Regions from separate parts of the Kitasatospora sp. NPDC001225 genome, predicted to be linked through region 2. Evidence: riboswitches for the same ligand, from Rfam matches in the RefSeq annotation. Region 2 holds a riboswitch; each other region holds the start of a gene.
What was found. Region 2 has a riboswitch for cyclic di-AMP ahead of ACWDCZ_RS27330 (M23 family metallopeptidase). Riboswitches for the same ligand answer to the same signal wherever they lie in the genome.

Region 1: another riboswitch for cyclic di-AMP. It lies ahead of ACWDCZ_RS30405 (LysM peptidoglycan-binding domain-containing protein); the one in region 2 lies ahead of ACWDCZ_RS27330 (M23 family metallopeptidase).
Region 3: another riboswitch for cyclic di-AMP. It lies ahead of ACWDCZ_RS08980 (transglycosylase family protein); the one in region 2 lies ahead of ACWDCZ_RS27330 (M23 family metallopeptidase).

Annotation. Positions count from the first base shown of each region.
Region 1 is NZ_JBSFJC010000116.1:7,779-11,043, reverse strand. It holds gene ACWDCZ_RS30410 (cytochrome P450 family protein) at 1-1,223, shown strand, start outside; cyclic di-AMP (ydaO/yuaA leader) riboswitch at 1,445-1,614, shown strand; gene ACWDCZ_RS30405 (LysM peptidoglycan-binding domain-containing protein) at 1,620-2,525, shown strand; gene eno (phosphopyruvate hydratase) at 2,886-3,265, shown strand, end outside.
Region 2 is NZ_JBSFJC010000093.1:8,733-11,997, forward strand. It holds gene ACWDCZ_RS27320 (alpha/beta fold hydrolase) at 7-888, opposite strand; gene ACWDCZ_RS27325 (YiaA/YiaB family inner membrane protein) at 987-1,277, opposite strand; cyclic di-AMP (ydaO/yuaA leader) riboswitch at 1,473-1,631, shown strand; gene ACWDCZ_RS27330 (M23 family metallopeptidase) at 1,644-2,492, shown strand; gene ACWDCZ_RS27335 (hypothetical protein) at 2,586-3,265, opposite strand, start outside.
Region 3 is NZ_JBSFJC010000018.1:71,556-74,820, forward strand. It holds gene ACWDCZ_RS08980 (transglycosylase family protein) at 150-1,541, opposite strand; cyclic di-AMP (ydaO/yuaA leader) riboswitch at 1,528-1,698, opposite strand; gene ACWDCZ_RS08985 (hypothetical protein) at 2,150-3,109, opposite strand.

The DNA.
Region 1 (3,265 bases), on a different contig from region 2:
GCGAGCACTCCCCGGTGCACCGCACCACCCTGCCGAGCGGGGTGGAGGCCTGGCTGGTGACCAGGTACGCGGACGCCCGGCAGGCGCTCGCGGACAGCCGGCTGTCGAAGAACCCGGCGCACCACAGCGGGCAGGCGCACCGCACCGGCCGGGTGGGCATCCCGGGGGAGCGGCAGGCGGACCTGATGACCCACCTGCTGAACATCGACCCGCCGGACCACACCCGGTTGCGCCGGCTGGTGTCGAAGGCGTTCACCCCGCGCCGGGTGGCCGAGTTCGAGCCGCGGGTGCAGCAGCTCACCGACCGGCTGATCGACGGCTTCGCGCAGCGCGGTTCGGCGGACCTGATCCACGAGTTCGCGTTCCCGCTCCCCATCTACGCGATCTGCGACATGCTCGGGGTGCCGGCCGAGGACCAGGACGACTTCCGCGACTGGGCCGGGATGATGATCCGCCACGGCGGGGGCCAACGCGGCGGCGTGGGGCGGGCGGTGAAGCGGATGCGGGCGTACCTGCTGGAGCTGATCCACCGCAAGCGGGCGGACCTCGGGGACGACCTGATCTCGGGCCTGATCCGGGCCGGCGACCACGGTGAGCACCTGACCGAGAACGAGGCCGCGGCGATGGCCTTCATCCTCCTGTTCGCGGGTTTCGAGACCACCGTGAACCTGATCGGCAACGGCACCTACGCGCTGCTGCGCAATCCGGAGCAGCGCCGGCTGCTGCAGGAGTCGGTGGTGCGCGGGGAGAGCGCGCTGCTGGAGACCGGGATCGAGGAACTCCTGCGCTACGACGGGCCGGTGGAGCTGGCGACCTGGCGGTTCGCGACCCGTCCGCTGACCATCGGCGGGGTGGACATCCCGGTCGGCGACCCGGTGCTGGTGGTGCTGGCCGCGGCGGACCGCGACCCGGCCCGGTTCGCGGCGGAGAACACCCTGGACCTGGCCCGGAAGGACAACCCCCACCTGGGCTTCGGGCACGGCATCCACTACTGCATCGGCGCTCCGCTGGCGCGGCTCGAAGGGCGTGCCGCGCTGGCCACGCTGCTTTCCCGGCTGCCCGATCTGCGGCTCGCGGAAAGCCCGGAGAATCTGCGCTGGCGGGGTGGTCTGATCATGCGTGGCCTGCGCGAACTCCCGGTGGAATTCAGCCCGGAGAGCCGTTCCCCGCACGCCCCTCCGCACCCCGTTCCGGATGCCTCTTCGACGCCTCCGACCTGCTGAGATCACGCTGACGGGACGTCGCCGATCGCCCGCCGACGGGGGTGTGAACACCCATCAATCCGGACATAACGCCGCTGTTGGTAGGCGATCGGACACGGGCCGTAATTGTTGTGTGATATCGGTGATATGAGCTTGTGATTGGTCTGATGATCTGTCTACTCTCCCTGGAGTTCGCAGCTGCGGACCTCGTACGCGGAACGCCGAATCCTGCCCGCCGCGTCACGGGAAACCGACCAGAACCCTGGGCAGGGGCGGGGGAACCAGGTTTGTTGCCGTCTCCCCACGGCTTGGGGTGAAGCCGCCCGAGCGGAAATCGTTTCCGCGTACGGCGGCCGGGCCACCTCCCGGTCCGAACCCGACAGCTCACCTCGCAGGCGTACGGAGAGGGACCTCTTCATGCTGTTCGTTGGAACTGGCCGTCACCGTCGTCGCACCCAGGCCGAGAAGGCCATCGCCGTCGCCGGTGTGGCCGGCGTCGGACTCGCGATGCCGCTCCTCACCGCCACCGGCGCCTCCGCCGCCCCGGCCTCCACCTGGGACTCCGTCGCCCAGTGCGAGAGCGGCGGCAACTGGAGCATCAACACCGGCAACGGCTTCTACGGCGGCCTCCAGTTCACGTCCAGCACCTGGAAGGCGTACGGCGGCACCGCCTACGCGGCGCAGGCCAACCAGGCCAGCAAGGCCCAGCAGATCTCGGTCGCCGAGAAGGTGCTGGCCTCGCAGGGTCCGGGCGCCTGGCCGGTCTGCTCCCAGAAGGCCGGTCTGACCAAGGGCGGTGCCCCGGCCTCGGTCGACACCTCCTCGGACGCCAAGCCGCAGTCCGCCCCCAAGCAGCAGGCCCCGAAGCCCGCCGCCAAGCCGGCCGAGAAGCCGGTCGCGCAGAAGCCCGCCGCCCAGAAGCCGGCCCAGAAGCCCGCCGCGCAGCCGGTCCAGCAGGTCGCCCCGCAGCAGCAGGCGCAGCCGCAGACCCCGGGCTTCTCCGGCAAGGCCGGCTGGGACGCCGACGCCAAGGTGTACTGGTACCAGAACAACGGCGGCTGGTACTGGACCAGCCACCAGAGCGTCTACCAGCAGTACGCCGGCCAGGCCGCCGCCCAGCCGCAGTACGCCCCGCGCGCCGCGCAGCAGGCCCCGCAGGCCGCCGGCCACGACTACACCGTCCGTGCCGGTGACACCCTGTCGACCATCGCCGCCGCCCAGGGCGTGTCCGGCGGCTGGAGCGCGCTGTACGAGCAGAACCACTCCACCGTCGGCGGCGACCCGAACCTGATCATGCCCGGCCAGGTGCTGCACCTCGGCTGAGCCGCCCCACCCGACGCCGGCAGCGCCCCGCGGCCGGTGGTGCCCCGAAGCGGGGAGCACCCGCCGCCGGGGGCGCCCGCCGCCGCGCCGGAGCGCTCGGCGCCGACGCCGCTCCACCCCGCCGTCCGAAGGGGGCCGGTCCTACCGGTCCCCTTCGTCCGCATTCGCCCGCTCCGGTGGGACAAGCTGGGACAAGCAGGTGAACTACCGGTGGGTAGCAGGGCCACACGGTGAGACGGGACCGAGGCCGACGCGGCCACGGCAGCCCGGGCGGTTAGGCTCTGGTCGTAACGACTCCGCAATCGTCCTGCTGGCAGCACCACCGTCAGACCGGACCCTGCTCTCGCAAGGAGATGCCTCGTGCCGTCCATCGATGTCGTCGTAGCCCGTGAGATCCTCGACTCCCGCGGCAACCCCACGGTCGAGGTCGAGGTCGGCCTCGACGACGGCAGCACGGGTCGTGCCGCTGTCCCGTCGGGTGCCTCCACCGGTGCCTTCGAGGCGCTGGAGCTGCGCGACGGCGACAAGAACCGCTACTTCGGCAAGGGCGTCGAGAAGGCCGTCCTGGCCGTCATCGAGCAGATCGGCCCGGAGCTGGTCGGCTACGACGCCACCGAGCAGCGCCTGATCGACCAGGCCATGCTGGACCTGGACGCCACCCCGGACAAGTCCTCGCTCGGCGCCAACGCCATCCTGGGCGTCTCGCTGGCCGTCGCGCACGCCGCCTCCGAGGCCAGCGA
Region 2 (3,265 bases):
CGGGGCTCAGCCGAGCTCGGCGAGGAACGGCAGCAGGGCGTCCGCGGTGGCCGCCGGGTTGTCGGCCATCGGGTAGTGCCCGGACCCCTCGATCATCGCCTTCCGCGCGCCGAGCGCGGCGGCCTGCCGGTCGGCGACCAGCTCCGGCTTCGGGAAGTCGGGGTCCTTGCTGCCCATGACGACCAGGGCCGGGCACCGCACCGCGGCCGTCCAGCCGACCGGCGCCGAGTCGCCGTGGACGTACCCGCGGGTGGCGGTCTTCCGGCCCGGGGTGCGCAGCGCGGCGACCAGCCCGTCCACGTACGCGTCGAAGTCGGCGGGCCTGGCGCCGGGGAAGGCCATCCGGCGCAGGTAGAAGCCCCAGGCGGCCGGCCAGTGGACGAGGGCGGCGCCCATCAGGCCCATGGCGCCGCGCATCAGGGCGCCCTGCGGCGGGTTCTCGACGAAGGCGTTGAGCAGGACGATCCCGGCGACCCGCTCGGGGGCGTCCCCGGCGGCCTTGACGACGGTCGCCCCGGTGTACGAGTTCCCGGCGAGGACGGCGCGCTCGATGCCGAGGTGGTCGAGCAGGGCGAGGACGTCGCCGGCGAGGGCGGCGGGGCCGTAGTCGTCCCAGGTGATCGAGGATTCGCCGAAGCCCCGCAGGTCCATGGTGACGACCCGGTGGCCGGCGGCGACGAGCAGCGGGCGCAGGTGCCGGTACGCGGCCCGGCTGTCGAGCATGCCGGGGAGCAGGACGACCGGGGTGCCGTCGCCCTGCCGGGTGTCGTCGTAGGCGATCCGGCCGCCGGGAACGGTGAGGTACTGGGTGCTCGGGGTGATGGTGCCGTTCATGGGGTCCTCCTCGGGCCGCCGGTGCGGGGCATCGGCGTTGCTGCCGATAGCCATAAAGCTAAGGCTAATAGCCTTAGCCGTCAAGCGGTCGGGCGTCGGAGGCGTCGGAGGCGTCGGAGGCGTCGGAGGCGTCGGAGAAGAGGGGGGAGCGGTCAGACCCCTTCGACCTTGAACGGGTCGTGCTCGCTGAGCAGCTTCTCCAGCCGGGCCTGGTCCACCCGGGTGACCATGTCGTTGGACTCCTGCCGGTCCCGGATCACCTTCGCCAGCGTGAACGCGGAGCTGACCGTGAAGAGGAGGCCGAGTCCGAGGAAGGCCCGGGTCCACCCGCCGACCGGCAGGTAGACGATCCCCACGGCGAGGGCGGTGCCCGACAGGGCGAAGGACAGGACGGCCTGGAGGTAGTAGGCGGCCGTGGTGCGGGTCTGCATCGGTGCGCTCATGGCGTCAGGATGCTGCGGCCCGGCCGGGCCGCACATGAGTAGGCGTACTCAGATGGGGCCGTGCATGAGGGACCGTTCGTTGACGTCCGATCACCTGCCGCGGGGCTGCTCCGAACGGATGGCTTGGAATCAGAGCCTCCTAGGATTAACGTTTGATAACGCAGCGCGGTTGTCAACGCCGTACCCAGACGGCACCGTGCGCCGTCGCCTAATCCCACCGACCGGCCTCCGGGCAGGTCAGGGAGCCGGGGAACCACGTTCCTTGGGGTGAATCGGCGGGGCTCCGGCCCGGCCGTAGGAGACCTTCCTGCTCCGAACCCGTCAGCTAACCCGGTAGGCGCGAAGGAAGGAAAGGAGCGCGCCTCCGTGGCGTCGACGCACACCCCGGCACACCCGGCCGGCTTCGCAGCCGGTACCCAGCTCCTCGACCACCCCGGTCCGGACGGCCCCGAGGCCTTCGGCCCGGAGGACTTCGCCGCGGAGGCCGAGACCAACCGCCACCGGATGCCGCGTCAGACCCGCGGAACCTCCCCGCTGCTCGGCGTCACCGCCGTCGCCGCCACCCTGGGTGCCACCGGCTTCACCTCGGCGACCCCGGCCGCCGCCCCCGCCATCGAGGCCCCGGACGAGACGGCGGTCGCCCTCTCCGCCGACCCCGGCCTCGCGCTCGCCGCCCGCATCCAGAACCAGGCCGACAGCCAGCGCACCGCCGCCGAGGAGACCGCCCGGCTCCAGGCCGCCCAGGAGGCGGAGGCCAAGGCCGCCGCCAAGGAGGCCGAGGCCAAGCGCGCCGCCGAGGAGGCCGAGCGGGCCAAGGCCGCCGCCCTCACCCTCCCGGTGACGGACTACCGGCTCTCCGCCCACTACGGCCAGAGCGCCCGCTACTGGGCCAACCTGCACACCGGCCTGGACTTCGCCGCCGACACCGGCACCCCGGTCCACGCGCTCGGCCAGGGCACCATCACCTCGGCCGGCTGGGCCGGCTCGTACGGCTACCGGATCGTCGAGACCCTGCCCGACGGCACCGAGATCTGGTACTGCCACCTCTCCGCGATCACCAAGGGCTCCGGCAAGGTCGCCGCCGGCCAGCAGATCGGCAAGGTCGGCGCGACCGGCAACGTCACCGGCCCGCACCTGCACATGGAGGTCCGCCCCGGCGGCGGCGCCCCGGTCGACCCGGAGCCCTGGCTCCAGCAGCGCGGCCTCAACCCCTGACGCACCCGCCCTGAGGCACCCGCCCGGGCGGACCCAGCGCGAAGCCCCCGGCCCGGAGCACCAGCACCGGACCGGGGGCTTCGCCGCGGCGTCTCACTCCTCGGCGGGCAGCTGCGCCAGGTACGCCTCGATCTCCTCCTGGCCCGGCTCCGGCGCCAGCTCCGGGAACTCCGTCACCAGCAGCCGCGGCAGCCCCGGCACCGTCCACCCGCCGAACAGGTCGAGCGCCGCCTCGACCGCCGCCTCCTCGAACCGCCCGAAGTCCCCGGCCAGTTCCTCCGGCATCGGCCGCCCCAGCGCGGTCAGCTCCGCCAGGTTGCGGTAGCTGCGCCGCATCAGGCCCTGCTCCAGCAGCCGCCGCGCGCCGTCCGTGGCCATGCCGACCGACAGCACCCGGCCCGGGCCCCAGCCCTGCTCGTCCGGCTCGTCCAGCCAGCCGGCCGGTGCCAGCGCCTCGTACGCGGCCAGCCGCTCCTCCTCCGGGAGCTCCCCGAAGCCGGCCAGCCAGTCCCGCACCGCCGCCGGGTCCGTGACGTCCACCCCGTACGCGTGCAGCAGCAGCGCGTACAGCCGGGGCCAGGTCACCAGGTCGGCGCGGCGCAGCAGCCCGGCCGCGACCTCGCCCTGCCACTCGGCCTCCGCGTGCAGCCGCTCCTGGCGCTTGGCGTTCAGCCGCCGGGACGCCCGCTGGTGGTCGACCAGCAGCCGGACGGCGTCGCCGTAGGCGAACGGGTCCTCCTCGGGCGCGGGTTGGACGTACAGGTGGAGCCGCT
Region 3 (3,265 bases), on a different contig from region 2:
CCGGGGGTGGTGGGCGGTCAGCGTTCGGACGACGGCCGACAGCTGACGGATAACAGCTGACAGATGTTGAAATCTGTCAGCTGTTATCTGGTACCCGTCAGCTGTTACCGGCCGTCCGTCGGCCGTGCGCCGTGGACCGCGCGCCGTCCTCAGACCCGGCCGGCGAAGTCCGGGGCCCAGTTGGCGATGCTCTGCTCGCGGACGCCCGAGCTCGGGTTGGCGGCCTCGACGTACTTGCCGTTGCCGACGTAGATCGCGACGTGGTAGACGCCGGAGTCCTTGCCGTTGTTGGACCAGAACAGCAGGTCGCCCGCCTGGAGGCTGTCCAGCGAGACGTGGGTGCTGGCGGCGGCCTGGTCGGCGGCGACGCGCGGGACGGAGACGCCCGCGGCGCGCAGCGCGGCCTGGGTCAGGCCGGAGCAGTCCCAGCCGCCGTTGCCGGTGCCGCCGTAGACGTACGCCTGACCGACCTTCGACTCGGCGAAGGAGACCGCGGCGGCCATGCTGCCGGTCGCGGCCGGCGCCTGGGTCTGGGTCTGCGTCTGGGCCTGGGGCTGCGGAGCGGGCTTGGTGGCGGGCTTCGCGGCCGGCTTGGTGGACGGCTTGGCGGCCGGGGCCTCGGGCTGCGCGGTCGGCTGGGCGTTCACGGCACCGCCGTTCGCGGACTGGCCGGACTTCTGCGAGCGGTCGAACCAGGTGAAGTCCGAGCCGGACGTGCCGGCGGAGGGCTGGCCCGCCCGGGCCTGGCCGTTGCCGCCGAAGGACAGCTGCTGGCCCGGGTAGATGGTGTCCGGACCCTCGGTCAGGGTGCCGCGGTTGAGGTCGTACAGCCGCTGCCAGCCGCCCTGCACCTTGTGCTGGTCGGCGATCGCGGACAGCCAGTCGCCCTCGACGACGGTGTAGTCGCCGCCCTGGGCCTGCTGCTGGCGCTTCTGCACCCAGTCGCTCCGGTTGCCGGAGGCGGCGGAGTCCGTGGAGGCCTGCGCGTCGCCCTGGGCGGGCGCGGCGGGCTTCGCGGCGGGGGTCTGGGGCTGCGCGGGCTTGGCGCTGGGCTTCGCGGCCGGAGCGGCCGGCTTGGCGCTCTGGGCGGGCGCGGCGGGCTTGGCGGCGGTCGAACCCGCCGAGGTGTCAACGGCGGCCGCGGCGCCGCCCTTGGTGAGCCCGGCCTGGACGGAGCAGACCGGCCAGGCGCCGGGGCCCTGGGAGGCGAGGACCTTCTCGGCGACGGCGATCTGCTGGTCCTTGGTGGCCAGGTCGGCGCGGGCCGCGTAGGCCGTGCCGCCGAAGGCGGACCAGGTGCTGGAGGTGAACTGGAGGCCGCCGTAGAAGCCGTTGCCGGTGTTGATGCTCCAGTTGCCGCCGCTCTCGCACTGGGCGACCTTGTCCCAGGTGGCGACGGAGGCGGCCGAGGCGGTGCCGGTGGTGAGGCAGGGGACGGTGAGGCCGACGCCCGCGACGCCGAGGGCGGCGATCACGCGACGGGTACGGCCGGACAGACGGGTGCCGTTGGTGGGCAGCATGAAGACGTGGTCCTCTCCCACGCCTGCGAGGTGAGCTGTCGGATTCGGGCTGGAGTTGCCCGGCCGTGCGGTGAGCACGGCTTCACCCCTAGCCCTGGACCGTTCCGGAGAGCGGTCCGGGGCGACTTACCTGTGGGTCCCCCGCTCCTGCCGTGGTGCGTTTTCGCGCTTCCAGGACATCCGACGGCAGGACTCGGCGTTGCGGATGACCGGGTTCGTGTGGTCACGAACGGGGAGCACGTTAATCAGACTTAAGTTCAAACTGCAAACCACTGTGATGTGCATCACGGTTTAGTGGAAACTGCCAAAATTGCCACTCACCATGATCGTAAATGATCGTTTTCAGGCAATGCTGTTGCGGAAGCCGACAACTGGCTCCGCCTCAGGAGCGGCGTGACGGTGCGTCGAATCGCGGAGTGGCGCACTCCGGCGGGTGGGGGAGCGGTCGCGATCGGAGCATGTGAATCCACGCTCCCTATTTCCTTTCAAATAGCGCCAGAACGGACATTCCCCTTCATTGCCGGGTGACTCCCGTACGGGACGGACGGGGTGGGGGGAAGTACGCGGAAGGGCCCGGAACGCGATCCGTTCCGGGCCCTTCGGTGCGCGCGAACCCGCGCGCGGTGTCCTTATCGTCCGCCAGGCCCCTCGGCGGCCGCGTGGGCGCCACGGGAGCCCTCCGCGACCCCCTCGGCCTCGGCGGCGGCCGCCGCCTCCGCCTCGGCCCGTGCCAGGTCCTCCGGGGACGGCGTGGGCAGCGCGGCCAGGTAGGTGGAGGCGATCAGCTGGCCGACCGACGGGTAGGCGCCCAGCGGCGCGGCCGACGGGCAGCCGGTCTCCTCGGCGGCGGTGGCGAGCAGCTCGGAGTCCGCCTCCGGACCGATCACCAGCGGGGCCAGCGCCGGGCGCTGCGAGCCGGTGTCCTTGAGGTGGTTGACGGCCGCGGCCACCGAGCCGGGCACGTCGAGCGCGGCGGCGACGACCGGCACGGCCAGCCGGGCGGCCAGCAGCACGCCGGTGATGCCGGCTGCGGCGGCCGCGTCCTCGCCGCCGACGGTGGTCAGCACCACGCCGTCCGCGGCGGTCGCGATGGCGAACAGTCGGGCGCGGTCGGCCCGGGCCAGCCCGGCCTCGGAGAGCCGGACGTGCACGGCCTCGGCCAGCAGCGGGTGCGGGCCCAGCGGGTCGGTGACGGGCGCGCCGTACTCGGCGGCGAGCGCGTGAAGCCCGGTCAGGAAGGTGTGCGGGCCGGGCACCAGCGGCACCAGGACGGGCATCGGCCGCCCGGCCTCGGCGGCCAGGGCCAGCAGCTCGGCCACGGTGCGGTCCTCGCCGCTCGCGCCCGCCGCACCGTCACCGGGGAGGTAGCCGACGGCGGTCTGGACGCCGTTCTGCTCGGTGCGGACGATCGAGAGCAGCTCCTCGACGACCGAGCGGGACTCGGGCCCGGCGGTCGCGGGCACGGCGAGCACCAGGGCCGGGGCGCCGGCCGGGATCTCGGGGCGCTCGGGACGACGGTGGCGCCCCCGCGCACGGGAGCCTGGAGTACGGACGGGCAGTGGCGCGCCCGGAATGGCTGCGGTGCTCATGCCGGAGATCGTAGGACATCGGCCCGTCCGGCTTGCAGTCGGCTGCCGTACGGGTTTCGCGTGCTCGCGGTACGGACCCGGTGCGTCTCCGGCGCCGGTCCGGGCGCTTTGCCTACAATCCGGACATTCTTCGCCCAACCCCCGCATGGTGGCCGG